2 regions of the Megasphaera sueciensis genome follow, and region 2 is predicted to be linked to the other one. Evidence: riboswitches for the same ligand, from Rfam matches in the RefSeq annotation. Region 2 holds a riboswitch; the other holds the start of a gene.
The links. A riboswitch is a leader RNA that binds a small molecule or an ion and turns the genes downstream of it on or off. The one in region 2 is predicted to bind fluoride.

Region 1 (15,213 bases), 1.2 Mb from region 2:
GCACGGATACAAGGTAAGGTCATTCAATACGATAAAGGAAAAATCAAAGTAGGTGTATCCAACCACCACGTACATGTGAGCCGTGCGGATCTGGATGTATTATACGGTGCGGATTATGCATTGACCCAAAAAAGCAAGCTGGGCCAGCCGGGACAATTTGCGGCAAAGGAAACAGTGACCTTGAAAGGGCCGAAAGGCGAATTTAAAAATGTGCGAATTTTAGGGCCTATCCGCCAACAAAGTCAAGTGGAAATCAGTAAGACCGATAGTTTTCGCTTGGGCATCGCGGCTCCGATTACCCTATCGGGTCATCTGGAAGGGACGCCGGGCATTACGCTCATCGGCCCCCGCGGTTCGGTGGAATTGCCGCAGGGTGTTATTATTGCCAAGCGGCATATCCACATGACTCCGTCACAGGCTGCAGAACGGGGACTCCATGATAATCAAATCGTATCCGTTGAAACCTTCGGGGAACGGCAAGGGATGCTGGGTGATGTGGTTATCCGCGTATCGGAAGCTTCGGCCTTGGAAATGCATGTCGATGTGGATGAAGCCAATGCTTGTTCATTAAAGAATAAAGACTATGTCATGATTTGCCCGTAGTGTTACGAAGTGAGAGGCGCATAGGATGATGGAAAATAAGTTGCTGGCAGAATTTGCCGAATTGGTACGAAGCGGACAGACGAAGCCGTTTACAGGTCCTTTGAAAGCAGGCGTCGATCTGGGAACCGCCAATATCGTGTTGGCCGTTGTAGATAGTCATAACCAACCGGTGGCCGGAATGACGACACCCTCGAAGGTCGTCAAGGACGGTATTGTCGTTGATTATGTAGGGGCCGTGCATGCTGTCCGGGCTATGAAAAATACATTAGAACAAAAGCTCGGTGTGGAACTGACAAAGGCTGCTACGGCCATACCGCCGGGCATTATAGAGGGCAATATACGCTGTATTGCCAACTGTGTGGCCGGAGCCGATTTTGAAGTGACGAATATCATTGACGAACCTACGGCTGCCGCTACGGTACTGGGTATACGGGACGGAGCGGTTGTCGATGTAGGCGGCGGCACGACGGGAATCAGTATACTGCATGACGGCGAGGTCATTTTTACGGCCGATGAAGCTACCGGAGGTACCCATATGTCTTTGGTATTGGCCGGTTACCACGGCATCGATTTTGATGCGGCAGAGCAAATGAAATTGGATCCGGCCCAGGAGGCGGATGTATTTCCTGTGATCAAGCCGGTAGCCGAAAAAATGGCATCTATTGTCGGGCGGTTTATTTCCGGTCATCCTGTTTCCGATATCTACGTTGTCGGCGGCGCGTGCTGCTTTACACAATTTGAAGACGTATTTGAAAAGCAATTGCACATTCCTGTATGGAAGCCTAATGATTGCTTGTTTGTTACCCCGTTAGGCATTGCCATGAACGGATAAAAGAATAAATGGGAGGGTGAATGATGAGTACCAATATTGATCCTGAAGTTATGCGGACATTGGTTTCGCAGGTCATAAAAGAATTAAAGGAAAATGGGGCGGGAACGAGCTGTCCTGCACCGGCAGCAGCGTCCAGCCTATATGGCGTATTCCCGACGATGGGCGAATGCATTGATGCATCGGCAAAGGCACAAGAACTATTGTTGTTCCAGACGCCGGCGGTACGCCAAAAATGGGTGGAAGTTATCCGCAGGACCTGTCTGGATAAACGGAATATGGAAATGATGTCCCGGATGGCCGTAGAAGAAACCGCTATCGGGCGGTATGAAGACAAAATCATTAAAAATACGGCAGCAGCCCAGTATACACCGGGTATTGAAGATTTGACGACAGATGCACGGACCGGCGGCCACGGTATTACTTTATTTGAATATTGTCCGTTCGGCGTTATCGGTTCCATTACACCGACGACCAATCCGACGGAAACGATTATCAACAATTCCATCTGTATGATTGCCGGCGGCAATACGGTGGTATTCAGTCCGCATCCGCGTGCCCGCAAGACTTCGGCATTTTTGGTGCAGACACTGAATCGGGCACTGGAAAAATCAGGCGCACCGGCCAATATGATCACCATGGTGCAAAATCCTTCTATCGAAGCAACCAATGAAATGATGGCCAGCCCCAAGGTTCGCATGCTCGTAGCGACAGGGGGTCCGGGAATTGTCAAGACCGTGTTATCTTCCGGCAAAAAGGCAATCGGTGCCGGACCGGGAAATCCGCCGGTCGTAGTAGACGAAACCGCCAATATCGAACAGGCGGCCAAAGATATTGTGGCAGGCAGTTCATTTGATAATAACGTGCCGTGTATTGCCGAAAAAGAAGTCTTTGCCGTGGATTCTATTTTTGACTATCTCCTGATCAATATGAAAGGTGCCGGAGCTTATGAGATCAAAGACCGGGAAACGATAGAAAAATTGTGGAACGTGGTTTCTAAGGAAAAGGGCGGTCCTAAAGTCGAATTTGTCGGTAAATCTGCGCAATATATCTTGGATAAAATCGGTATTCAAGTAGACGATTCTATTCATCTCATTATTATGGAAACAAACAAGGATCATCCCTTTGTACAAACGGAAATGATGATGCCTATTTTACCGCTGGTCCGCTGTGACAACGTGGATCAGGCCATCGAATGGGCCTATGAAAGCGAACATGGCAATCGGCACAGTGCCATGATGCATTCTACTAATATTGCCAAATTGAGTAAGATGGCAAAATTGCTGCAAACGACTATTTTTGTAAAAAACGGCCCGTCCTTTGCCGGTCTCGGTATCGGCGGAGAAGGCTATCCTACTTTTACCATTGCCGGTCCGACAGGAGAAGGACTGACCAGTCCTAAATCCTTCTGCCGCCGCCGGGAATGCGTCTTGAAGGACATGTTTAATATCCGTTGATAAGGAGGAAACTTATGGCCGAATGTCAAATTGTTACAAAAGTCGTTACAGGCATTCATTCGCTGACCATGCTGCGGACCTATCGGAAAGAACGGATATTGATTATTTGCGATCGATTTCTGCGTGATAATGGCAGTATTGCGCGCATAACGGAAGAACTGGATCCCAGCAATACTGTGTCTATTTTTGCGGATACGGTACCGGACCCGACCTTGGAGGTCATTGCCAGCGGGGTTACCATGGCAGCCGGCATGCAGCCTACGATCCTCATCGGTTTCGGCGGCGGAGCGGCTATCGATACGGCCAAAGGCATTATCTATTTCTCCTTATTTGGCAAGGTCGTAACCCATAAACCGTTCTTTATCGCAATTCCGACAACGAGCGGCACCGGTTCGGAAATGACAGCTTTTGCTGTACTGACTGATGCGCAGACCCGGCGCAAACTGCCGATCATAGATGATACTTTGTATCCGGATTTGGCCATCTTAGATCCCCATCTGGTCTTGTCGGTACCGCCGTCAGTTACGGCCAATACGGGATTCGATGTGATTACCCATGCTATCGAAGCGTATGTTTCCGTATCGGCCTCGAATTTTACCGATGGGGTAGCTTGCAAAAGTTTTGAACTGGCGCTGCAGTCTTTGCCGGTTTGCTATCATGACGGAGGAAATATAACCGCTCGCAAAATGATGTTGTCTGCATCGAATATGGCCGGCATGGCCTTTAATCTGAGCGGACTGGGAATGGCACACAGCTTGGCACATACGCTGGGAGGCATGTTCCATGTTCCGCATGGACTGGCCTGTGCGATGTTCCTGCCGGCTAGTATTACGTATAACAGCTGTTTATCTGAGGTAAAAGAAAAATATGCTGACTTAGCATATAAAGTCGGCATCGCTCCGCGATCCCTGACGCACGATGGAGCGGTGGCGGCACTGCGTGCCGTATTGCTGGCACTCATGGATAATATGGACATGCCGAGACACGTATCCGCATTGCCTGAATCCATACCGCAGCAGCACTATGAAGAAGAAATATCTCTTATGGCGCAAAATGCGCTGCAAGACCGATGTTTGCCGGAAAATCCAGTGCTGCTTACCTATGCGGCAGCCGTACGTATTTTCCATGAAATCTATTAAAACACAATCTAGCTCCTATATATAGTACAAAAGCCGGAGTTACGCCGCCAAGGACGTAACTCCGGCTTTTGTTTGTGGTTGCCTCGATTCTCTTGTCAGGATAACTGGCAGTACGTTCAGAGAGGTGTGTGAACGTACTTTTTGTTCGTAGAAAAGGATTCATACGGCTGCGTGGCAAGGCTTCTTTGTGATGTTACTTGGTAATTTTATTTTATAAGACGTTCCGTATGTAGACTGTTTTTAGGTGTTGCATTTGATAGTATTGCACTGTCCTCGTTAGGTGACGGAGAAGAGAACGGCTTGTTTTCTCATTTTACAGGTGCCTGGTTTTGTGGAATGAGGATGTCTTTCTGACCAACGATGTGTATTACGGCGCGGCTGTTGGCACTGTTTTCTTCGTCGGTGATAGTATCGCGCTGCAGCAGGGCGTGTTTCAGCGCAAAGGTTTTCATGTTTTGCGCAGTGTATGTTAGGTTGATGGCAGCGTGGGTCACAACTTGCATTTTGATTTTCTGGTCGGTGAGAAGGGGAACTAATTTTCTCAGGTGTGGCAGACAGAGCCCTTGTGATTGCTGGTAGTGATGAAATCCGACCGGTGTTTGCAGGAGAAGGGCGAGTTGATTGAGATAGTTGGTTTCAACGCGGTCAAGCATGTGACAGATGGCACATGCGGAGGGACTTGTTTGGAGTGGGGAGTTTTCTGTTACAAGGGGTGTAAGGGATAGGTAGTGATAAAGAGATTCAGCTGTCTTTTCGAGAAGAACGGCATAGCCTGTGGAAAAACCTTGGGTTGAGGAGAGTGTCAGCAACTGCCATGTATGGAGGTTACAGAAGCCTTGGTTTTGGGCAACGTTCAGCTGGATTTCCGGTTTTTTGCTGAATAGGTATTGAAAGTTTGCATAGTAGTCGAAAGTTACTTTTTCCAAGTGCTGACAGAGGGGGCATTCGGCGTCCGCACATTCGGCTAGAATTTCTTCGAGGGATACCTCGTATTTCATTTTGGGCAGTTCTGCGGGCGGTGAGGTAGTGTCTGAAATATGGTCATATTTTCGGGCTGCGGTTTGGAGGGGGCCGATTTCGGTTTCCATTTGGGTTATCAGTGTTTTTGTTTTATGGAAGGAAAGAAGGGCGGCAAGTTTTTTTTCTAGAAAGGCGAGTTGGCTTTTTATGTATCCGTCGTTATTGTTGTTTTTTTTGGACAGCAGTCCTTCTTCCGGAAACAGCCAGAGCAGATTTTCCGGCGGTAGATTTGTTTTTTTCTGTATGTCAGAGTAGAGGCGGGCGGCCGATTTTTCTCCGCTTTCTCCGGACGTATAGGTGTGCTGTGGGAGTACGAGGAGTAGCGGCGTGTCCTTCGGACAGTTTTGGAGGAGGGTCATTTCTGCTTCCGTCAAGGGAACACCGCTGGAGTGGACGACTAGCAGGAGATCTGCAAGCGGTTCTTCTGCTCCCTTTGGTTGTGAGAGGTGCGCAGTGAGGGCTTTCAGGCAGGGAACATAGGTGTAGATAACGCTGTTGCGTAGCATAGGGACCGGTAGTTCCACCCGGATGGATTTGATTGGCAGGACAGTGTCGGAATTGTATTTTGGGGTTATGATGATCGGCAGATCCTCTATGGCTTTTTCTTGTGGGAAGATAGAGTTTGTTTTGGTGAGGATTACTTTCTGTTTCGTACCGTATTGCATGTGGACAGGCATATCCATACGCGAGGCCGCGGCGGCATTGTAGATTTTCTGGCCGAGCAGGGCGTTTAAGACGGAATCAGTATCTTTGTTGTTTTCGCCGGTGATAATGCACCGGAACCGGTCTTCCAACAGCGTGAGACAGTGCTTTTGTGCGGCATCGGCGAGACATGTGGTTTTCTCTGTTTTGCTGAATAGCTGATATAATTCGTAACATTGTGCGGCTATGTCTATTTTTTTTTGATTGCATTGTTTTAGCGGCTGTAAGTTTGATTCCATATCTAATGCATTCCAATGAAGTTTCATCTTGTGCATCTCCTCTCTTTTTTTTGACATAACAAAAACTCCTACCTTGTTTATTTCAGGTAGGAGTCATTACGTTCAGAAGAACGGGGTAGAGACGAACTCCATCGTCTTATAGTTTCTATTGTAAAATATTATCGGCAAAATAGCAATATGATTTATTGACATTTTACGATGTGTAATTTATACTTAAATCAAATAAGCGATGGAGTTCGCTATAAACTTGCTCTTGATGACTCCTACCAGAAAACTGGTAGGAGTTTTTTTGTTCCTGCCAGGATGTGAAAATTTATGTAAACGGGCAGACGGGGGTGGAATATGGAACAAAATTTTTTGGTAGCTTCACAATGGTTTTTGTTAGCTTTCATTGCTACGGTGCTTTCCATACGGTTGGGTATTTCTGTCGCGTTGATGGAAATCATGGTGGGCGTTGTCGGAGGAAATGCAATCGGTATCGAAATCACGTCATGGGTTACATTTTTGGCAGGGTTTGGAGCGGTACTGCTGACGTTTTTAGCGGGGGCCGAAATTGATCCGGAAAGTTTGAAAAATAATCTCAGGGAGAGCTTGACGATTGGCAGCATGTCTTTTTTTCTCCCTTTTTTCTGCGGTCTTGGATTTGCGTATTATGGTCTCGGATGGGATGCCAATGCTGCAAAAATAGCCGGCATTGCCATTTCTACTACTTCGGTGGCTGTAGTATATGCCGTCATGATGGAGAGCGGATTATCAGAAGAATCTTTAGGGCAGGCTATTTTAGCTTCTTGTTTTGTTACGGATATCGGGACTGTACTGGCACTGGGGATTTTATTTACGGGGTTTTCCATACAGATACTGTATTTTGTGGTAGCTGTGGCGGTATCCGTTCTGTTGCTGATACCCGTTTCCAAAAGATTGTTTACGTCTTTTGGGGGAAGAGTCAGTGAATTGGAGGTAAAATTTATGTTTTTAGTTCTTCTCGTGCTGGCATATATTGCTGTCCGCTGCGGAAGCGAAGCTGTTTTACCTGCCTATGTCGTGGGACTAGCCATGGCCGGTTTCTTTCAAAAGAATAAAGAAACACTTACTAAGATGCGGACAATTGTATTTGCTATGTTTACGCCTTTTTACTTTATAAAAGCCGGGGCACTGGTGTCTCCTGCGGCATTATATCATATGATAGGAATCATATTGATTTTTCTTGTTTTAAAGGTAGCGGCCAAATTTATTGGGGTGTATCCCTTTACCCGGGTGTTCCATTATCAATTCCGGACGGGGATGTATACGACACTACTTATGAGTACCGGTCTTACCTTTGGTACTATTTCGTCCTTGTACGGTCTTACGAATCATTTTATAGACAACAGCCAGTATACCATTTTGGTAGCGACGGTCATATTCAGTGCCGTAGTCCCGACATTGGTGGCTCAACGATGGTTTTTCCCAAAGAATATAACTAGTAATGGTACATAACAAAAAGGAGTGGATAACGATGATGTTCAAAAAAATAATGGTAGCATATGATGCTTCGCCGCGGAGCGAAAAAGCATTGCAGTGGGCCATACAGCTTGCGTTACAATTGAAAAGCGACATAGAAATAATAACCGTGGTTACGCCCCCGGAATTCAGTACCAATGTAGATGAGATAGATGAATTTTATTCTGATGGAGATTCTCATTATATTCCGGCGCTAGAGGAGTCTAAGATCCAGGCGGAGCATGCCGGTATACCAAACGTGTCATACAAAATATTGCACGGACATCCGGCTGAAAGTATTGTGCGGTATGCATCGAACGGGAAATTTGATCTTATCGTCATGGGTACCCGTGGAATGGGTGGTTTTAAAAATCTGATCATTGGCAGTGTGGCACAGCGTGTGATGACTTATGCAGAGGTGCCGGTGACTATTATAAAATAACAAAGGAGTGATTTCCGATGGCTTTTACGGGGTTATTGTTTCCGTTATACGAGCCGCACCGAGTGACGGCTGATTTGCCGTTGTTCCATGATTTGCATTTATCTGTGATTATTGCAGAAGCCCTCCGTGGTAGAGAAGAATACAGATTGGAGGAATATTTTTACAGTCCTGTTCTGCATAAAGAAGAAGTGATATACCGGCAGGAAGTTATGCAGGATATTTCAAGACCCGATGTTTGTTCCTGTATAGAATCGTTTGCAAGTCACATGAAGGAATCGCGCCGATGGGAGCAGCAGGCAGCAGCTTGTTATGATATATATGAAAAGGCCAGCCTGCAATTACGTGCTATTTGTGCGTATGTAGAAGGTACGGATACATTGTATGCCGGTCTGCGTGCGGCAGGTGTCCTGTCAGAGGGAATGCAATCCTTTCTGGCATATATGGAGTCCTACTACACCTCCCCGGCATTTCAGCGGCTGTGGAATACTTCTGCCGAAACAGCGCTTTCCCTGGAAGGAGTCGTGTATGCGTTATATTTGCAGGATGCCGCGATTGAGGTCCGGCCGTATGAGGGAGAAGCGGATGTAAGTCACCGCATGCAAACGTTTTTTGCGCGATTTTTCACCGAGGAGACACCGCGTTTTTCCGGCGATACGATCCACAAGGACGGATTGAATCATATAGAAGCACGGATCGTACAGAAATTGGCAGCAATATATCCCCATGTATTCGAAGGATTGCTTTCCTTCTGCGGGCAGGCAAAACAGTTTCGGGAGGATACGCTGCTTCAATTTGAACGGGAGAGTCAATTTTTTTTAGCCTATCTGACCTGCATACGCAGCGGGAAGGAACGGGGACTGCTTTTTTGTTATCCCGAGGCAGCCAGTGAAAAAAGTGAAATATATTGTGAACAGGCCTATGATTTGGCATTAGCGATCCAGTCCGGTAAAGATACGCGGTTGGTGCCGAATTCCTTTTCGCTGCGGGGTACGGAACGCAACATGGTGGTGACAGGACCGAATCAAGGCGGTAAGACGACGTTCGCCCGCATGATCGGACAACTGGTATATCTGGCATCCCTGGGATTGCCGATTCCGGCGAAGACGGGCCGGATTTTTTTGCCGGATGCCATCTATACCCATTTTGAACGGCAGGAGCGAGAAGTTACTGCGAACGGGAAATTGCAGGATGATGTGGAACGTATCTATGATATATTGCAGCAGGCAACAACGAACAGCCTTATTATTATCAACGAAATGTTTGCGTCGGCGGTTTTGAAGGATTCCCTTTGTCTAGGACGAAAGGTTATGCATATTATTTCCCGGAAGGATCTATATTGCGTGTATGTAACGTTTTTAGAGGATTTAGCTTCCTTTGATGAAAAAACAGTGAGCATGGTGTGTACGATTGCACCTGATTTAAAAATGCGGACCTATCAAATCGTAAGACAGCCTGCCGATGGAAAAGCGTATGCTTATGCTCTTGCAGCACGATATAACCTGGGCCGGGAGGACATCATAAGGAGGGTTTTGCATGAAAGTATGTCTACTGGAGAAAACGGCTGATTTTAATTTTGATGCCGCCGTATCGAAACCGATGGAGGCTGTGTGGGAGGATTTGGAACTGGAAAAGGTGCTGCAGACGATGGCGGCTGACGATGCATTTCTGGCAGAATCGGGTAAAGCGGTGTTGTGCGGCGGCCGGAAAACAAAGGAAACAATCTGTTATCGGCAGGCGGTATTGCAGGATTGCATGAAATTTCCGGATGATTTTCGTGCGTTGTATCAGTTGGCTGTTGCGGGAATGGAATATCACGAAGGAAGTTATTTATCTATGTTTCAGCATTCGCCTTATCTGATGCTGGAGGGTTCGATCGCCGATTTGCACGGCTTTCTGCCGATCCTCGATGCAATGTGCCATATGGCGCAGCGCATGAAACCTCTGATGCAGTCCTCCGGCTGGCAGCGTTTTTTTGACATGCTGGAAGAGACTGTTCCGGCAGCCTATACGGCGGAAATGGAAGACCTATTACAATCCCTCCATTTTCCCCGGGGTATGTTGGTGAAAACACATTTGGATATTACCCTGAAAGGGGCTTCTTATATTCCCTGCGAACAACACAGCAAGCAGGAATCTGCGTTTCATGCTTGGGTGATGCATTTTTTCCGTAGGAAAAAAGAACATTGCATTTATATTGATCCTCGTGACGAAAGCGGGTCGCGCATTCTCGGCGAACTTCATGACCGGGGCCTGCGCAGCCTCGCCCATACGGTCATGGCGGTACGGGATGCAATCCGTTCGTTTTTCACGGTGCTCCGGAAAGAATTGGCGTTTTATATCGGCTGCCTGAATTTGGAAAATCGGCTGCAGGAATGGGGGATATCCTATTCCTTTCCTGTCCCGCGGGAGGAACCGGATATACTATCCGGCTGTGGATTGTGCAACATCAGTCTGGCACTGCGGACACAAGGCCGGGTGATTGCCAATACGATTACGGCGGAAAAAAAGCCGCTTATTTTGATTACGGGAGCCAATCAAGGCGGAAAAACCACGTTTTTGCGGGCAGTGGGACAGGCGCAGTTGATGATGAACAGCGGCATGTTTATTGCGGGAACGGAGTTTCAGAGTAGTGCAGGCGGTGTTTTTACCCATTTTAAGCGGGAGGAAGACCGGGCACTTCACAGCGGTAAATTTGATGAAGAACTTAAACGGATGAGTGATGTTGTAGCTTGCTTGCGTCCCGGTGATTTGCTGCTGATGAATGAATCCTTTGCTGCGACAAATGAACGGGAGGGAACGACGATAGCCATGGATTTCCTTGATGGATGTCTTGTCAGTACACTCCGGATTATTTTTGTTACACATTTTTATACCTTGGCAAACAGTTATTACGAAAGTGACGGTGCAGCACATGTATTGTTTTTGCGGGCTGAACGAGAGGCGGATGGCCGGAGACCGTATGTGATCGCGGTGGGAAGACCGCTGGAAACAAGTTATGGGGAGGATATTTATCAAAGAAAATTTGGGGTGATCTTATGAGTAATAAAACAAAGTCAGCCATGGCTTTTATTCTTTTTATGGGAATTGTCAGTCTTTTTGCCGACATGACGCATGAAGGCGCACGCAGTGTTTACGGAAATTATTTAAATTTATTGGGGGCCTCGGCTACGGTCATCGGTTTCGTTACCGGACTGGGGGAGTTGCTGGGCTACTCCTTGCGGTATGTTACCGGACGGATAGCCGATGAGACAAAAAATTACTGGACAATGACGATTTTGGGCTATACCGTAAATGTTATCGCTATCCCTTGCTTAGCCCTTATTCCCGATACCGGGTGGGTATGGGCATCGATCCTGATTGTTGCGGAACGCGTAGGCAAGGCGATCCGGCAGCCGGCTAAAAATACGTTGCTGTCGTTTGCTGCTTCGCAGAATGGCTTGGGGAAAGGGTTTGCCATTCAAGAATGTATGGATCAAATAGGTGCTTTTCTGGGACCTGTTTTGTTATACTATGTGGTTCTTATGAAAAGTGGCACCGGAGCGCTCCGGACCTATTCGTGGGGATTTGCCGCGTTAGGGATGCCGGCGGTTTGCTGTATCGCCTGCGTTCTTTTGGCTAAACGTTCGTTTCCTCATCCGGAAACCTTTGAACCGGTAAAACAAAAAAAAGAAACGATGCATTTGCAAAAATCGTTTATATGGTATATGGCGGCGATTTGCCTGACGGCGTTCGGCTTTATTGACTTTCCGCTTATTACCATGCATGTGGCGAATAACGGACTTCTTCGCACCGAAGAATTGCCGCTGTTGTATGCCGGGGCCATGCTGGTCGATGCGGTGGCAGCATTGACTTTTGGCTGGATGTTCGACATGATCGGTATGAAGGTGCTTATGATATCGACCTTGGTGGCGGCACCCTTTGCGTTTTATGTTTTTACGGCAACTTCACGCGAAGCGGTATACATGGGGGTCGTGTTATGGGGAATCGGGATGGGAGCCCAGGAATCAACGCTCAAATCCGCGGTTAGCATGATTATGCCGCGCGGGCTGCGTTCGACGGGGTTTGGTATTTTTGAAACGGGCTTCGGCATCGCCTGGTTTGCCGGAAGCTTTTTGCTGGGGGCGCTGTATGATTGGTCTTTGCCGCTGATGATCAGTATTTCCGTGCTGGTGCAACTGGCGGCGATACCGGTGTTCTGGTACACGAGCAGATGTATGAAACAAGCGGTATAAACGATACCTGCAAGGGAACGCAGGAAGGGTCAGGAGGAATGAGACATGGACAGAAAAACAGCATTTGTATTGTGGTTTGATGAATTGCGGCGTGCCGACGGGGTAATTGTAGGCGGTAAGTCATCTTCCTTAGGGGAAATGACCGGAAATATGAAACTCCCGGTTCCGTATGGATTTGCTACGACAGCCTATGCATACCGCTATTTTATGAGGCAGACGGGATTGGATATGCGGCTGAAAACAGTACTGGAAACGTTGACCGATGTCGAGGACTCCGCATGTCTTCGTAAGGTAACTGCGGCAATTAGAAAGGAAATCTGCATGGCAAAAATGCCGGCTGATTTGGCACAGGCCATACGTGATAGCTATGTGGAATTAGGTAGGCGACAGGTAGAGGAGGCCCCGTTTGTAGCCATTCGTTCCAGCGCTACGGCCGAAGATTTGCCGGATGCCAGCTTCGCCGGGCAGCAGGATACCTATTTAAATATTACAGGAGCAGACCGCGTTGTCGCCAAGGTTCAGGAATGCTATGCCTCCACGTTTACAGATCGGGCGACGTATTATCGGGTAAAAAAAGGGTTTGACCATTTGCAGGTGGCATTAAGTGCGGCGGTTCAGATGATGGTGTTTTCTAAGGCGGCCGGGGTTATGTTTACCGTGGATTTAGCGACAGGAGATGATTCCAGTATCACTATTGAAGGGGCTTGGGGACTGGGGGAATATGTAGTACAGGGAACGGTAGTCCCGGACAATTTCAAAGTACGGAAGTCGGATTTGGCAATCATGGGCAAGACGATAAATGCCAAGCAAGTTATGTTGGTGCGCAAAGAGAATGGTGATTGTGAAGAACAAAAGGTACCGGATGCGTTGATCGAGACACCGGTTCTTTCGGATGAACAGATACAAGAACTGGCGAGATATGCCAATCGTATTGAAGACCATTATGGCTGTTATATGGATATGGAATGGGCCGTAGATAGCCGAACGAATGCTTTGTGGATATTACAGGCCCGTCCGGAAACGGTTTGGTCCCAGCGCAATAAAAAAAAGAAGGTTGCCGTAGTTCGTTCATCTACAGCCATGACCAACGATCGTGTAGTAGTAGTCAAAGGACTGCCGGCCAGTCCGGGACGTATTGCCGGCAAAGCACACGTCATTCTGGATCCCGCTCAGATAGAAGAATTTAAAGATGGAGAAATTTTGGTGACGACGATGACGGCACCGGACTGGGTACCGGCTATGAAAAAAGCGAAAGCGATCGTAACCGATGCAGGAGGCATGACGTGCCATGCCTCGATTGTCAGCCGCGAATTGGGAATTCCCTGCATCGTAGGTACGAAGAGCCGCAGTCAGGAAGCGACAACGACGATTCAAAACGGTATGGATATTACGGTGGATGCGACAAACGGCATCGTATATGAAGGAATCGTAGCGGATATTGTAAAATCAGCAGAAGCGCCGCAGGCGGCAGGAAGTGCCGCGGTTACAGCAGAAAGCGCTCCGATAACGGGAACGAAAATTTACATGAATCTGGGAAATCCGGACCTGGCCGAAAAATACGGCGTGCTCCCCTGTGATGGGATCGGACTGATGCGGGAAGAGTTCATCTGGACGACGTTTATTCATGAACATCCGTTATATTTGATCGAAATAGGGCATCCCGAACGGGTAGTGGATCAATTAGCCGATGGCATACGGAAAGTATGCCAAGCGTTATCACCGCGTCCGGTCACGCTGCGGTTCAGTGATTTTAAATCGAGCGAATACCGCAATCTGAAAGGCGGCGATAAATATGAACCGGAAGAAAGCAGCGCCCTGTTGGGATGGCGGGGAGCATTGCGGTATTACGATCCTAACTACATAGAAGCTTTTAAATTGGAAATAAAAGCGGTACAGAAAGTGCGGGAAGAATATGGGTACAAGAATCTGCATGTTATGATTCCGTTTTGCCGAAGAGTAGATGAAATGTCACGGATCGTTGCTTTGATGGCGCAGGAAGGATTGCGGCGTGGGCCGGACTTTAAAGTATGGCTCATGGCAGAAATTCCATCCAATATCATTTTAGCCGATCAGTTTAACGAATTTGTCGATGGATATTCGATCGGATCGAATGATTTAACCATGCTGATCATGGGCTGCGACCGGGATAATGATACCGTGGCGCCGTTGTTCGACGAACGGAACCTGGCAGTCAAGAGAGCCATACGTCATCTTATTACCGTTGCGCATAAAGATGGCAAGACGGTATCCATTTGCGGACAGGCACCGAGCGTATATCCGGATTTCACCGAATTTTTGGTGAAGAGCGGAATCGATTCTATTTCGGTCAATCCGGATGCCGTGACAGCAACGAAAAAGTTAGTTGCCCATGTAGAACAACGTATTATGATGGATGCACTGACAGGCAAAGGACGTGCTGATACAGAAGATTATACTTGGTAAGATAAAAAACAGGAAATGTGATTATAAGGGGCTGTAACAGAATAAAGGTTTTTTTTATTTTGTTACAGCCTCATGATGTTTGTTTCTCATCGAGACTTCAGGAGGCTCAGCGGGATGGCACCGTGCTTTTTAAAGCTAGTGTACAAGGCAGGTTTATAAGGATTGTGCCGATGTATAGTTTTTGTATTTTTTTTTGTGCAAATGAACAATTGTCTATTATCGATAAGAATGTTACACTTAGTAAAATTGAATAACAAATTTTTACGACGACGGGGTCATGATACCATGATTTGCGTCGTTTTTTTATGGAAAAAATGAATGCCGAGGGGGAATCAGGATGGTTGAAATCAAGGCAATTATCAGGAGAGAGAAATTTGATTTAGTGAAACAGCAACTGGCGGAAAAAGGCTTTAACGGCTTGACTCACTGGCATGTGATGGGCCGCGGAAAGCAAAAGGGGGTTGTCATAGACGGAGTTTGTTATGATGAACTGCCGAAGGAAATGGTGTACCTCGTCGTGCAGGATGAGGATAAAACGGAGGTTGTTACGACGATTATTCATACAGCCAAAACCCTACCCAAAGGGAAGGCCGGAGACGGACGGATTTTTGTCCGCCGGATCGATGAAA
Region 2 (15,213 bases):
GCACAACAAGCATATACTTTATTTGCGCCCATGCGCTTCAATGCATTGGCCCCTTCACATAAGGAGCCTGCTGTATCAACAATATCATCAACAATAATGCAGGTCTTACCTTCTACACTACCAATAATATTCATCACTTCTGCTACCCCCGGACGAGGACGGCGCTTTTCTATAATAGCAATCGGAGCCCCTACACGGTCTGCTAAGTCTCTGGCACGTGTCACACCGCCAAGATCGGGAGATACAACAACAATATCGCCCATATCACTTTCTGATTTTTTCTGATTAATATATTTTGCAATAATAGATGCCGAAGCCAAATGATCAACAGGAACATTGAAAAATCCTTGAATCTGACCGGCATGAAGATCCATCGTAACCATACGAGTTACCCCAGCGGTGCTCATCAAATCTGCTACCAGCTTGGATGTTATAGGTTCACGACCACGAGTCTTGCGATCCTGACGTGCATAACCATAATAGGGAACAACCGCCGTAATATGTCTTGCTGAGGCGCGCTTTAACGCATCCACCATAATCAGCAATTCCATAATATTATCATTTACAGGTTCGCTCGTCGGTTGGACAATAAATACATCCTTACCGCGAACGCTTTCATCGATCATGACCTGAATTTCACCATTATTGAATTTACCAACAAACGCTTTTCCTAATTCTAAACCCAAATAATCGGCGATTTCCTTGGCCAATGCCGGATTGGCATTTCCTGTAAAAATTTTCAGCTTTTTCCCATCTTCATATGACATGATAGATCCTCCTCAAATTAGTTGTCTTCTATATGTATTCTATCATTTATTGTTTTATACGTACATAATAGTATTTCTATTTTTTATATGTATCGTCCTTTACCCATTGTTCTATATTGCGCTGTCTAGCCCGCCCTACCGCTAACGATCCGGCAGGAACATCTTTCGTAATGGTAGATCCAGCTCCTACATAAGCGTATTCTCCAATACGGACCGGTGCTATAAGATTACTATTGCATCCCACAAATGCATGATCGGAAATTGTTGTACGATGTTTAACTTTGCCATCATAATTTACAGTTATCGTGCCACAACCAATGTTAACACCACTGCCTACATCACTATCTCCTATATAACTCAAGTGCGGCAGTTTTGTTCCATCTCCTATAACGGAATTTTTAACCTCCATATAGTTGCCAACTTTTACCTGATTGCCAATAACAGTATTAGGGCGAAAATGAACAAAAGGTCCCACTTCACAGCCGTTCTTAATCTGACAATCATGGGCATAGGTAAACTGCAGATGATCCTCATTTCCCATCTGCACATTAGTCAAACGAACATATGGACCTATCTGACAACCTTCACCGATAACCGTATCTCCTTCCAATATAGTTCCCGGATAGAGTATGGTATCACGGCCAACAACAACAGACACGTCAACGTACGTATTCCCCGGATCAATAACGGTAACCCCATCGGTCATAATTTGTTCCAGTTTTCGCTGCCGCATAACACTCTCAGCCTCCGCCAACTGCATCCGAGAGTTAACTCCCAATGTTTCCTTATAATTCGACGAAGCAAACGCACTAACGGTCTTACCTTCAGCAACAAGCATTCCGATAATATCAGTCAAGTAATACTCTCCCTGAGCATTTTTATTGGTTACACGATGCAGCATATCCCACAGCAACGGCATATCAAAACAATAAATGCCGGCATTAACTTCCGATACCGCCAATTCTGCAGGTGATCCATCTTTTTGTTCTATTATTTTCACAACCTGCCCGCTCTGATTGCGAATAACTCTGCCATACCCCGTAGGGTCCGGCATAATTGCGGTAAGCATCGTAGCCGCCGCATGTGTTTGTTCGTGGCAAGCCATGAGAGCTGTAAATGTTTCCGACGTAACCAACGGAGTATCACCACAAGTAACCAGCAGTGTTCCCTGTTCCTCTTTCAATAGTGCTTCTGCCTGAAGAACCGCATGTCCTGTTCCCAATTGTTCTTTCTGCATAACAGTTTCTGCTGTATCTCCTAAATACTCCTGTACAGCCTCGCCGCCAAAACCAACGACGACAATTTGCCTTATTGTCCCCGCGCTCTGTACTGTACGGCGCACCTGTTCTACCATAGGCAGTCCGTCTACCTTGTGCAAAACTTTTGGCAACTTGGATTTCATTCGTGTTCCTTTTCCGGCCGCCAATATAAGTGCAATGGTTTCTTTCATTCCAAATCCTCCCCAGAAATCAAAACTACAACAATTTCCTTATCAGGATACCACAAAACCGCCTTAAAATATATACTTTTTTTAAGCTTACTGCAGAAATACCTCAACTATCTTATGATGTTAACCACTTACAACCTGTTCATATATACAATACTATTCGTTGTTACTGATACAATTTTCACCTTAGCACATATAAAAGGAGAGGCTGCAGCCTCTCCTTTTATATGTGCTCTTATCCCAAGATGTGAACTACCACATCTCTTCTGCCAAAATTCATTGCTTCTGAATTAGAATTCATGCCCAAATCAATGCGCGTACCAGTAATATCACCGCCCGTATCATCTGCTACCGCATAGCCATATCCTTCAATATATAATTTTGTACCTAAAGGAATAACGCTGGGGTCCACAGAGACAAGCCCATGAATCAATGCATGTCCGCCTGCGGTATACCCGCTATTCCCAGGATCATGTGCCGAATAGGCTGTTGCCTGCATGACAATTTCCTGTCCGCCCGCACTAGTATTAGAAGACAACGGAGTACTATTCCCTAAAGCATACAAAGCACGTTCTGTCCGAACATCGAGAACCCCCGTTGCAGATAGTCCCAAACTGGACTGAAAAGCACTAACAGCATTTGCCGTACCCTCGCCATAGATACCATCAACAGCACCTACACTATACCCATTATTGGATAAACGTGTCTGAATATCTCGAACGGCATCACCAGAATCACCGCCACGAAAAACAACAGATGTCGCCGAAGTATCAGCTTGTACCAATGCAGCCAACGTTTGATTGCCAACAATACCATCCGCGGTTAAGCCATGATCGGACTGGAATTGCTGAACAGCTGCTAGTGTACCACTGCCAAATACTCCATCCGCACCATCACTTAAGTACCCTGTATCCATCAACATATATTGCATATATTGAACCTCCGGGCTATTCATTCCTTGTTCAAGTTTCGCAAATGAGACAGAGGATATCGACAAAATAAACAACATCATCAATATCGTTATCATACGTTTCTTCAAATTACCACCTCTTTGAAAAATGACGCTCTAACAACAAGCAATTACATTTTAACAAAATTTCAGCAATAAGTCAAAAAAGTGTATTTTTATTCATCATTTTATCAATTTTTATTCCATGTTCTTGCGCTCTGTTTTTATTGTTATGCAGTCTGTATCTAAGTTTTATAAGTTGATTTTAGTACCTGGTACTAATTTTTATAATTATTATACATTTGTTGTATCACCATATTTCTAACGTTTTCTGCCGCACCTATATGATCCGTTAGCAGATAAATATAATCTCCCGCTCGCAACCGCACTGCCTGATCCGGCAATATCTGCTTATCACCACGCTTAATATCTACTAATACGGTGTGCATAGGCCATGAAATACTGCCAACACTCTTACCATCGACAGCACTGCCGCTTTCGACCGTCAATTCTATAATATTACGCCGTTCATTATCAGGAATATTAGTTTTTTTAAATTCCGGTAGCCGATACAGTAGAGAATCATAAATAGGTTCGCCTTTACAAAGTCTTGCTGACACTAACGCTACCATAGAAGCAATACATAGTACCAATAAGTGGTCATAGGAACTAGTCATTTCCATAATAAGAATAGTTCCGGTAACAGGTGCATGCACAGATGCCGCAAAAAAAGCAGCCATGGAGATAACGATAATATCCGATAAATACATCGCTGGAATAAGATTTAGTTCTATAAAAACGATGCCTAAAACACCTCCTGTAAGTGCTCCGATAACTAACATAGGTAAAAAAAATCCGCCCGGAACACCGCATCCATAACTAATTAATGTAAACAACAATTTTCCCACAAGCAATAGACCAAATAAGGATATGGACAAGGGCATTTCTGATAAATGATTGATCAATTCATTTCCGCCGCCCAATACCTGAGGCAGGCAGTACCCCAACACTCCGCCCGTAACAAGGGCAAAAGCAATCTTAGTATACGGATGAAAAAATACAGGAAGCTCATAAAAAGAACGTACGCCCAGCAACCCTTTGTTAAATATATTTCCTGCCACACCATTGATAATGGATAGTACAACAATCAACCATATATAATTCATGGGAAACAACGGCAAATTTCCAAAATGAAAAATTGATACCGGGCCAAAAACAATACGGGATATAATAGTCGCCATAAGAGCAGCCATCATAGCCGGTACCAATACTACTCCGGAAAAATTCCGATGCAATTCCTCCAAAGCAAACATAACTCCCGCTAACGGGGCATTAAAGGCTGCCGCCAAACCGGCACTGGCTCCGGCAGTAATAAGATAACGTTCCTCCATTCGCAGACGTCCCAGCAAGCGGCTTAACCCCTGCGCCGTAACTGCTCCAATTTGAATAGAAGGTCCTTCTCGTCCTAAGGATAACCCTAACCCGATTCCCACAATTCCCCCAATAAGCTTTACCCAGAGAATCCGCAGCCACCGCATGCGAATCCGTCCTAAAATAACTCCTTTTACTTGAGGTATGCCGCTTCCCGACGCCATGGGTTCGTACTGGCTGATACTATACAATAGAAATGCTGCCAGCAATAAAACAAGAAACCATATTAAGTTAGCTATTATTCCCGCATTCGGCAGCATATCATAAATCGTTTCTCTCCAATGAGTTGTATACTCTAATACCCAACGAAAAAAGCTAATGATACTGCCGGAAATGGTTCCGACAACAATTCCTTCAAAAAACAACCGCAGACGAAAACGAGGCCAATGATTCAATGCCTGGATTGTTGAAATAAGCGGTCCTTGTATCTGCATAATTAATTACCCCATCCTATCAAACAAAATTTATTTTATTATAACACACATTCATAAAAATCGTGTTGACAATAGTGCTTCTTGCCGCTAAAATTAAGATTGTTGTTATTTATATGAAACGGGAATGAATGTCTCCCGCGGCACTCTGTCGAAACTGCCATTTGGCTGATGACTTCTACTATTACAGTAGGAGTATCAGCATTTTTTTATACTTAATTTTCTAGGGGGAATCTGAATTATGGAAAAATTATTGGCTGTTGCCATCGGCGGCGGAATCGGATCAGCATTACGTTACGGAGTCACGCTTCTGGCAAATCAGCATGGAGGTATTTTATTTCCTTACGGTACTGTATTTGTTAATGTTGTCGGCTCATTTCTTATTGGTTTTCTTATGATGTATTTTAATTCTCACATGAATTTGCCTGCTGCTGTAAAGCTTTTTGTCGTTACCGGTATTCTTGGTGGTTTTACCACATTTTCCACGTTTAATATGGAACTTCTCACTTTTATTCGTGCCAATGAAATGGCTTTGGGATTCCTATACGGTGGTTTGAATGTTGTCGGTGCTTTTTTATTTTGCTGGCTTGGCATTGTTGCAGGTGCATTATTATATTAAATATAACTTGTATCCACAAATATAACCGCATGTTATATTTAAATAAAACTTCTAAGCATCTTAAATATTAAATTATTTTTATATTTAAAAAATTAACATTTTAAAAAAATTACAAATATTTACAAATTATGAAGAATTTATAATCCATATAAGGTATACTATCTGTATAATAGATAGTATTTCATTATTAGGGGGATTCTTCATGTCGTCATTTCAATTACCACACCAAGTATTAAAAAGTAAACGTAATAAATTAATTGCTTTTGGTATTACCTTACTGCTTGCTTTTACTGCAATCTATATGTACAGTCATTATAATACTGCAACTAAAGTAAAAGGTGACCTCATGGAAGCCTCCGTACAAGCATATCGTGTTTCGAAAAAAGATATGTTAAAAAAAATTTTATTCTCTGGAGAAACCGTACCTATTGCCCAAATTGATTTATCTCCAAAATACGCCGGCAAAATTGTCGAAGTAAATGTAAACCTCGGTGACAGCGTCGACGCCGGGCAGGTCCTTTTGGTTCAGGATACAATGGATTCAGAATTAACGATTGATCAAGACCAAGCTGCTTACCAACAAGCTGCCGCCGATACCAGAACAGCTGAATCACAATTTTCTTCAGAACTGCAGAAAGCACAGGTAGATTATGAAGTTGCTCAAATGAATTATAACCGCTATATTGTATTAAAGAGTGAAGGGGCTATTTCCCAAAAAGATCTGGACACGGTGTATCAAGCTCTTATTGCTGCAAAATCAACGTTAGATAACTTACAAACCCAAAATGTCGGCGATACGCCGGCTGCAATTGTCAGCAAACAGGCAGCACAAGCGAAAGCGGCGTATGTCATCGATAGCATGAAGAAACAACGTGATGACTTAATTATACGTGCACCTCGTGCCGGAATTATCAGTTACCGTAATGCCGAAGTCGGCAGCATGGCCTCTGCTAACACGAAGGTTTTATCTATTACAGATAACAGCGGCATTTATATTGACTGTCCCTTATCGGAAGCTGATGTAGCTTCAATAAAACCCGGGATTCCTGTATCTGTCTCTATTGAATCGCTGGCAAACACGTATACCGGAACAATCACCTATGTCAGTCCGACAATGGATACATCAACAAAAACGTATATTATACGCATTACATTGGATAATCCAGATAATTCTTTGCGCGGAGGCATGTTTGCCCAATCTTCAGTAAAGGTTTTACAACGCAGGAACACGCTGTACGTACCTAAAGACGCCTTATTGGAAATTAATGGCATCAGCAAACTGTATATCATTACTACTAATAATAAAATTGAAATACGTCAAGTGAAAACCGGTTTGCGAAATGATGAATATGTAGAAATTCTGGAAGGATTATCCGACGGCGATCTCATTGCGACTTCCAATACAGCTCGCTTAAAAGACGGCACAAACGTGACTATAGAAAAGGAAATCGGGTGATAGGATATGAATTTAACTAAATTTTCTATCAATCGCCCAATAGGCATTTGTATGGTTGTCGCTTTTTTTGTCGTACTTGGGCTTTTCAGTTTTTACCGCATTGGTGTCGAACTCCTGCCAGCTTTGAATACGCCTTATGTAACGGTATCTGTCAATTATCCTGGCGCTAATGCCGAATCCATTGAACAACAAGTTGTAAAACCGATTGAAGATGCCTTATCTTCTGTATCTAACTTGAAACATATAACTTCCGTGGCATCTTATGGTCAAGCTCGGATCACGTTAGAATTAGATTTTTCAGCAAATGCTGACTATGCCGCTATTGATGCCACAAAAAAAGTTAATTCCATACGCAGTAAACTTCCAGACGACATCGACGACCCCGTTGTCATAAAGCGTGATATAAATGCCACTCCTATCATGTTTATTGCCGTACAGTCCAACCATTCTTTAGATGATATATATACAAAAGCTGAAAATGATTTTCAAGATGTCCTGCAGCAAGCTGACGGCGTCTCAGAAATCGAATTGAATGGCGGCCGTGATAAAGAAATTGCCGTTGAGATTGATAAAGATAAATTGGTCCATTATGATATGACGTTGACAGAAGTCGTCAATGCCCTGCAAAATGAAAATGTTCTTATGCCAGCCGGTTCAATTTATTCCAATGATACAACAACTGATGTTCGTGTAAAAGCACAATTTATGGATGAATCGGAACTTTCTCATATTCAAATTCCGAACGTCAAGGGGACTAAAATTCCACTGAGTTCGGTAGCATCCATCAGACGGCAGGACCAGCGGGTAACCCGTTATGCCCGGGTCAACGGCGATGACGCGGTCGTCATGGTAGTTTATAAAAACAGTGACGCAAATGTTGTTTCTACCGTTGATAATGTCAATAAAAAAATTGAGACGCTGCGACAGGATAACCCGGATTATACATTTACGGTTACCAACGAATCAGCTTCTTATGTCCGCAATTCTTTAAATAATACGCTCCACACTCTTATAGAAGGTCTGATTACTACTGGTCTCGTATTATTTTTCTTCTTGCGCGGATGGCGTTCAACAGCTGCAGTTATGATAGCCATTCCAACTTCACTTATTTCTACTTTTTTCGTCATGTATATCGCAAATTTTACTTTCAACATGATGTCTCTTATGGGTATGGCCTTGTGTATCGGTATATTAGTAGACGATTCTATAGTCGTTTTGGAAAACATTCACCGCCATCTCATGAAGGGAGAAAAACCTAAAGAAGCCGCCCTCAACGGCCGAATGGAAATCGGTATGGCCGCAATTGCGATTACCCTGTGTGATGTTGTCGTTTTTATGCCGATTGCTTTTATGACAGGTATGGTTGGTCAGTATTTTAAACAGTTTGGCTTGACCATTGTTTTTGCTACGTTATTTTCTTTATTTGTTTCCTTTACATTGACGCCTATGCTGGCTTCGCGTCTTTTCCGCTTAGGTTTGAAAATACCAGATAAGCCTATATGGCATAAAATGGATGCGCTAGAAAAATGGGCCCGCGATAATTATACTCACCTACTGGTATGGACGTTAGATAACAGCAAAAAACTTTTTATTCCTGTATTAATATGTTTTTTTGGAGCCGTTGCACTAATTCCTGCCGGATTAGTCGGCTCAGAATTTATGCCTCAAACAGATGAATCCGGTTTTCGCATTTCTGTTCAGCTGCCCACAAATGCAAATTTAGACCGTACCGATAAAGTTACACAAGAATTGGAAAAATATTTATCTTCCATCCCCGAGGTTACATACTATACCTCTATGGTCGGAGGAAAAAATTTAAACGAATCCAGCATTCAAGTTACACTTCAAAATCGTCAAGACCGTTCCCGTACCATTTGGCAAATCACAAATACTATACGACAATTTGCTGCTAAACATATTTTAGATGGAGACGTACGGGTTCAAGAAAACCAAGCTTCTGTCTCCGGTGTATCCGGAGGATTCGGCGGCGGCAGCGGAAATCTCCGCTTAGAGTTGCGGGGTAAAAATGATGAACAGCTTACCAATACCTCCTATGCAGTCATGGATATGATGAAAAATAACATTTCCGGGGTGCGCGACGTAAGCAGCAGCTATGAAGAAGGTATGCCGGAATACCGACTTGTCGTTGACCGGGAAAAGCTAAAACATTATGGTACCTCTATCAACGACCTTACAAATACGTTTTCCAATGCCATCAGTGGTAAAAAAGCTGGTGTACTAGCCAACGATATTAAAAACGACAATAATGATACAGATATCTATGTTCGTTTAAAAGGCTCTGACGGGTTCCGCATTTCTGACTTGGAAAAAATTCCGCTTAACGCCGCTGGCCATATCATCTACATCTCAGATGTAGCCAATGTCAAAGCAGAAACAGGTCCTGTTACAATCCACCGGACCGACAAGGAACGCAGCATTACTTTAGGCGGCAGCCTGATAGATAGACCGATGAGCGAAGCCATGAAAGATATACAAGTCCACCTATCTTCTATAGATATGACCGGTGTTTCTTATCGTTTTACCGGTCAAGCCGATCAAATGCATGATACGTTTCAGGATTTAACAATGGCTTTAGGTTTGTCTTTGATTTTGATTTATATGATTTTAGCTATCTTGTATGAATCAGTAAAAACGCCTTTTATCCGTATGTTTTCCTTACCACTGGGTCTCATCGGTTCTCTGTTTTTATTATTTTTGACAAATAACTCCTTGAATCTCTATTCTCTTATTGGCATACTTGTTATGGATGGTCTGGTTGCCAAAAACGGTACACTGCTGCTAGATTATACCTTAACCTTAATGGAACGGGGCATGCCGGCAAGACAGGCAATCATTGAGGCAGGACGGGTTCGGCTGCGACCTATTTTCATGACAACACTGACAATGGTCGTCGGTATGCTGCCAACTGCGCTTTCCATGACCGCAGGTTCCGAAACCCGCTCCAGTATGGCCGTGGTTGTCATCGGAGGGCTTTTAACGTCGACGGTATTTACACTGCTCATTATTCCTATTATCTTTTTATTCTTTGAAAATCATAAATTCCGTCTGCCACTGCTAAGAAAAACAAACTCCATTAATCGTTGATTCTTTATTCCACAATAATAAAAAGCACAAACTGCTTATTTATTATTTTCAGCAGGATATTCATAAAACAATATAGAATTATATAAAAACAGCGATTTACTAAGGAGGTACATCCATGGATAGTTTTAAACCAACATTCCATATTGAAGAAGCTGTACGCAAGGTTCTGCCATATATGATGGAAATGCGTGAATATTTCCATGCTAACCCGGAATTGAGTGATCAGGAATATACTACGAGTAAAATGATTTTCCAAGAGTTATCGCTCATGGGAATAGAAGATGCAAAAATTATAGCCGGCACAGGAGTTACCGGTCTTATCCGAGGAAAACTCCCCGGTCCGGTTATTCTTTTACGCGCCGATATCGACGCTCTGCCTCTTACGGAGAAGGCTGACATTGCCTATGCTTCTTTAAAAAAAGGAGTCATGCATGCCTGTGGTCACGATGGCCACGCAGCCAATCTTCTCGGTGTCGCTAAGATTCTTACACAACATCGGGATTGCCTGCGCGGGACAATCCGTTTGGCTTTCCAGCCGTCTGAAGAAGGATGCGGCGGAGCCGCTCGCATGATAGATGCCGGTATATTAAACAAACCAGCCGTGGATTATGCGATAGGTCTCCACGTAGCCGGTGGACTTTCTCAAGGAAAAGTAAGTATCCGCAGCGGCGGCATTACTGCCTCCTGCGATGATTTCACAATTATACTGCACGGAAAAGGGGGCCACGGTTCCCAGCCATCTCATTGCATCAGTCCTATTCAAATGGGCACCGATAGTCTCCAGCAAATACAGTCTTATGTATATAATTGCCGGCAGGACGGTGATGGTATCGTACTTTCCTTTGGACAATTCCAATCCGGTTTTAATCCCAATGTTATCCCCGATACTGCTGAACTTAAAGGAACACTGCGCACCTATAATGAGTCCAAACGAGCTCTTATTTTAGAAAAGATGAAATATATTCTGAATGCTGTCACAACCTGTTACGGCGGCACTTATGAACTGCAAATTGTACCATTTGCGCCAGTATGCGTAAACGATGCCCGTACAACAACCAAAGTCGCTGCTATTTTAAAGGATAAATGTACTCCGTTTATACAAGTAGTTCCGCAGGACAGAAGTTCCGGCTCAGAAGACTTTGCCTATTTCAGCGCTGCGGTTCCCAGTGCGTTTTATTATGTCGGTGTAAACAGCGGGACAGTTGAACTTCATCATTCATCAAATTTTCAATGGGACAGTGCCGCATTAAAATACATGTGTACTACAATGATCAATATCATATATTATTTCACATCCTATTAACCCGTTACACTCTCAAACCCTATTTATATCATCTATTATAGAAATATCCTCCCACATGTTGGGAGGATATTTCTATATTTTACATATCTTTTTCTTTGCCGCCGCTGGGTTTTGTATAAACTTCTTCTATTCCTTTCAATGCCAATAAATCTAAAATAATTTTATTTTCATGTACATCGCGAAAGGTCGATACACTTACTATAAGTTCTGCACGAGGCTGTTCTTCCGCCGCAATAGATTGAAAAGACTTAACTTGAATATCTTCTTTCTTAAAAAAATCAGCAAGTCGCCGAGACTGCCCCACCGTATTCCGCATAATAATATGAAATGTATATTGTCGTTCCCTGCGGCGACGCACCAAATCATCAACACGGACAAAAATAGTTAATACAATAAATACCAAAAAAGTCGCAGCCATAGCCGTTACAATATACCCGGCTCCAACAACAAGACCAACAGCGGCAACAGCCCAAATACTTGCCGCTGTCGTCAGTCCTTTGACATTACATTCCTTTTGATTCGCTAATATAGTCCCGGCCCCTAAAAATCCAATACCGGTAATAACCTGTGCTGCAATACGTTCAGGATCTGAATTGGTAATACCATATTGAAAATACATATCCATAGCAATATTAATAGAAATAATCATACACAAGCAAGACCCCAGGCAAACAAGAATATGTGTACGCAATCCAGCAGACTTACTCTGTGCCTGCCGTTCATATCCAATGATGCCTCCCAGGATTACGGCTATGCATAATCGAACAATACTTGCTATAGTCGTTACCATCACCGTCTCCCCCCTTTCTAACTTTTTACAGCCTTATCCTGCATCTCATAATTTGTATTATAGCCCAGCAGTATAATAACTGCAACCTACGTAAAATCAGCAACGTTTTACTTTTTTTAAGAATTGCTTATAGAGTTGTAAAGTTTATATTTTATACTTTTTATATCAATTGATTTTCCTATAAGACATTTAAACGATTTTATGTTATAACTAAATTAATAAATTACAGAAAGGAACTGTACCTATGGGAAAACGAATTTTTTATTTAGATAATTTACGTTCCGTTATGATTATATTGGCTTTATTGTATAATGCAGCATCTGGTTTTATGATTTTTTTACCAAACCAGGTGTATGTTGTAGAAAGTGAACGCAGCATAGGTTTTGATATGTTTGCACTTTGGGCAGAATCCCTTATTCTTCCCGTCTTATTTTTTATCAGTGGTTATTTTGGTGCCTCTTCGTTACGTATCCGGCTTTTTAAACCATTTTTCAAAGAAAAGTGGCACCGTATCGGCTTGCCTTGGCTTTTTGGCTGTCTTTTTCTAGCTCCTGAACTAGCCTACCTGGCGGCACTGCAGACTACTCCGAATATGAATTTTATCACCTTTTATACCGTACACTTTTGGCAGGAATATTTTCAGCAAGGTCCCTTTTGGTTTCTAAGTCTTCTGCTGTTATTTTTCATACTTCTTATGGCCGCCAAAAAGCTTCGTCCGCACATTCTTCAACGAAATACCGCTGCCGCTCTATCTCCGGCTATCGTGATACTGATTATTTCCATTGACATCGCCGCCGCCTACACTTCACATTATTTTTTTGGAAATCACTGGATTCACATAGCCTACATACTAAACTTCCAGCCTATCCATTTAGCCGATTGCGGATTATATTTTTTATTAGGAATATATGCCTTCAAACACCGCTGGTTTACAGTACAAGGATATATCCCATCTTTGCATTGGCTAATTCCCTTTTCAATAGCTACACTGTTTTATGTTTTATGTTTTTATCCCAGAACAGCGGTATTTTTACCATTTTTATTCTTTCAGACTCTTCCTGCGATTGAAGCGATTTTATCAATGACAGGTCTGCTGGCATGTATCGCCGTTTTTGCTTCCTGGGGCAATCAGAATAATAAACTTACTCTTACTGCCGCTTCTCTCTCTTATCCCGTCTATTTTCTCAGCCAAACATTGCTGCAAAATATGGCGTGGTTTATCCGTCCGCTTACACTTCCCAACTATCTGAAATTTATTTTTCTTTGCAGCCTAGTCTTAGTATATGCGTATATGTTGGCAAAATATGTATTGATACATCTTCGCTGTTTTAACACAAAGCATTATTTTCAGTGATCATCGCTTGCTATATACGTATAACGCACATAGTTATTTTATTTTATCTAATGTCTTAAATGTGCTATGATAGTATTTGTTAAATTTGTTCAGTATGAATTATTTTTTGAACAGGAGTGAATCGAATGGATGTATTATTGGAAATGATGGAATCGTATGGCTATATTGCTATGTTTCTTTGCATGGTTGCCGAAAATGCGAATATTCCCATTCCCAGTGAAGTAGTACTTGGTTTCGCAGGTTTTCTTATTTCACAAAATATTTTTGAGTTCTGGACTACCTTTTTTATTGCCTGTCTCGCTGGTATCACCGGTTCTGTTTTAAGTTATTGGCTCGGTGCATACGGCGGCCGTCCGCTCCTTTTAAAATACGGCAAATATATATTTTTTAATGAACATAAATTTATTATGGCGGAAAAAATGTTCAATACTTATGGCGGAATAGCAGTATTGATTTGCCGATGTCTTCCGGGAGTACGAACATTCATTTCATTTCCCGCCGGAGTCGCCCGGTATCCTTTTATAAAATTTGTAGTATATACCGTTATCGGAACCATTCCTTGGACTTTCCTGCTTGTTTGGGCCGGTTCCGTTTTGGGTAGCCATTGGCGTGATTTAATTCAATATAATCACGAACTGCTTATCGCAATGGTCATTATATGCGCGTTGATTGCCATAGGATTACTTTGGAAGCATTATCGGCATCGGAGGCAGTCCTAATGAAATCTTGGATTAAAGAAAACAAATATGGTCTTTTTTTATTTTTTTTGTCAGCACTATTACTGCTCTCTTTCCTAGGAATGTCGCCTTTAATTGATCCTGATGAGCCCGTATACGGTGAGACTGCAAAAGAAATGTTGCTTGCTGGTGATTGGCTTTCTCCTCGTATTTTCGGAAATTTTTGGTATGATAAACCACCTCTTTTTTATTGGTTGGAAATGATATCCTATAGTATATTGGGAATTTCCGATTATACATCTCGGCTGCCAAGTGCACTTGTAGGAATGATTACCGTAGGTTATGTGTATATTCAAGGGAAAAATATTTTTAATAAACAAATCGCGTTTACTTCTTCTCTGGTACTTTTAACCAGTCTAGGATTTATTTATATTGGCAAAGCTTCCATTACGGATATGACACTGCTTTTTACCTTGACCGTTGCTATGCTATCTTTTTATCAAGAAAAATATTATTTGGCTTATGCCTTCTGTGGATTCGCTTTATTGGCAAAGGGACCTATCGGTTATGGATTTCCAGCTTTAATCATGCTCTGCTATATTATCTTTTGCCGCCATTGGTCTCTCTTGAAAACCATGAAAATTCCACAGGGAATTTGTATCGCGTTTTTGATTGGATTACCATGGTACATACTGATGTACCATGTTCACGGTGAAGCTTTTCTGGATACTTTTATCGGTTATCACAACATTGCACGTTTTACTGCTCCGGAACATCCCGGGCAAAATAATTACTTTTTCTTTTTCCCGATTTTATTAATAGCCATGATGCCGTGGAGCGGTGCTATCATACCAGCCGTTGCCAGATGTATAAAAAAACAGGAT

Region 1: linked by a shared signal. The riboswitch ahead of NXG62_RS05430 (cation:proton antiporter) and the one ahead of crcB (fluoride efflux transporter CrcB) in region 2 are both predicted to bind fluoride.

The regions. Positions count from the first base shown of each region.
Region 1 covers NZ_CP116939.1:1,133,133-1,148,345, reverse strand. Annotated here, with positions in the region: gene NXG62_RS05455 (phosphate propanoyltransferase) at 1-603, shown strand, start outside; gene eutJ (ethanolamine utilization protein EutJ) at 629-1,435, shown strand; gene NXG62_RS05445 (aldehyde dehydrogenase family protein) at 1,456-2,889, shown strand; gene NXG62_RS05440 (1-propanol dehydrogenase PduQ) at 2,904-4,028, shown strand; gene NXG62_RS05435 (DUF6062 family protein) at 4,337-6,046, opposite strand; fluoride riboswitch at 6,206-6,262, shown strand; gene NXG62_RS05430 (cation:proton antiporter) at 6,332-7,465, shown strand; gene NXG62_RS05425 (universal stress protein) at 7,485-7,910, shown strand; gene NXG62_RS05420 (MutS-related protein) at 7,928-9,475, shown strand; gene NXG62_RS05415 (MutS-related protein) at 9,444-10,949, shown strand; gene NXG62_RS05410 (MFS transporter) at 10,946-12,142, shown strand; gene ppsA (phosphoenolpyruvate synthase) at 12,188-14,584, shown strand; gene NXG62_RS05400 (P-II family nitrogen regulator) at 14,922-15,213, shown strand, end outside.
Region 2 covers NZ_CP116939.1:2,313,210-2,328,422, reverse strand. Annotated here, with positions in the region: gene NXG62_RS11185 (ribose-phosphate diphosphokinase) at 1-767, opposite strand, end outside; gene glmU (bifunctional UDP-N-acetylglucosamine diphosphorylase/glucosamine-1-phosphate N-acetyltransferase GlmU) at 844-2,217, opposite strand; gene NXG62_RS11175 (peptidoglycan-binding protein) at 2,450-3,253, opposite strand; gene NXG62_RS11170 (ClC family H(+)/Cl(-) exchange transporter) at 3,442-5,028, opposite strand; fluoride riboswitch at 5,140-5,213, shown strand; gene crcB (fluoride efflux transporter CrcB) at 5,267-5,644, shown strand; gene NXG62_RS11160 (efflux RND transporter periplasmic adaptor subunit) at 5,847-7,100, shown strand; gene NXG62_RS11155 (efflux RND transporter permease subunit) at 7,107-10,205, shown strand; gene NXG62_RS11150 (M20 metallopeptidase family protein) at 10,321-11,508, shown strand; gene NXG62_RS11145 (MgtC/SapB family protein) at 11,588-12,298, opposite strand; gene NXG62_RS11140 (acyltransferase family protein) at 12,543-13,652, shown strand; gene NXG62_RS11135 (DedA family protein) at 13,778-14,371, shown strand; gene NXG62_RS11130 (ArnT family glycosyltransferase) at 14,371-15,213, shown strand, end outside.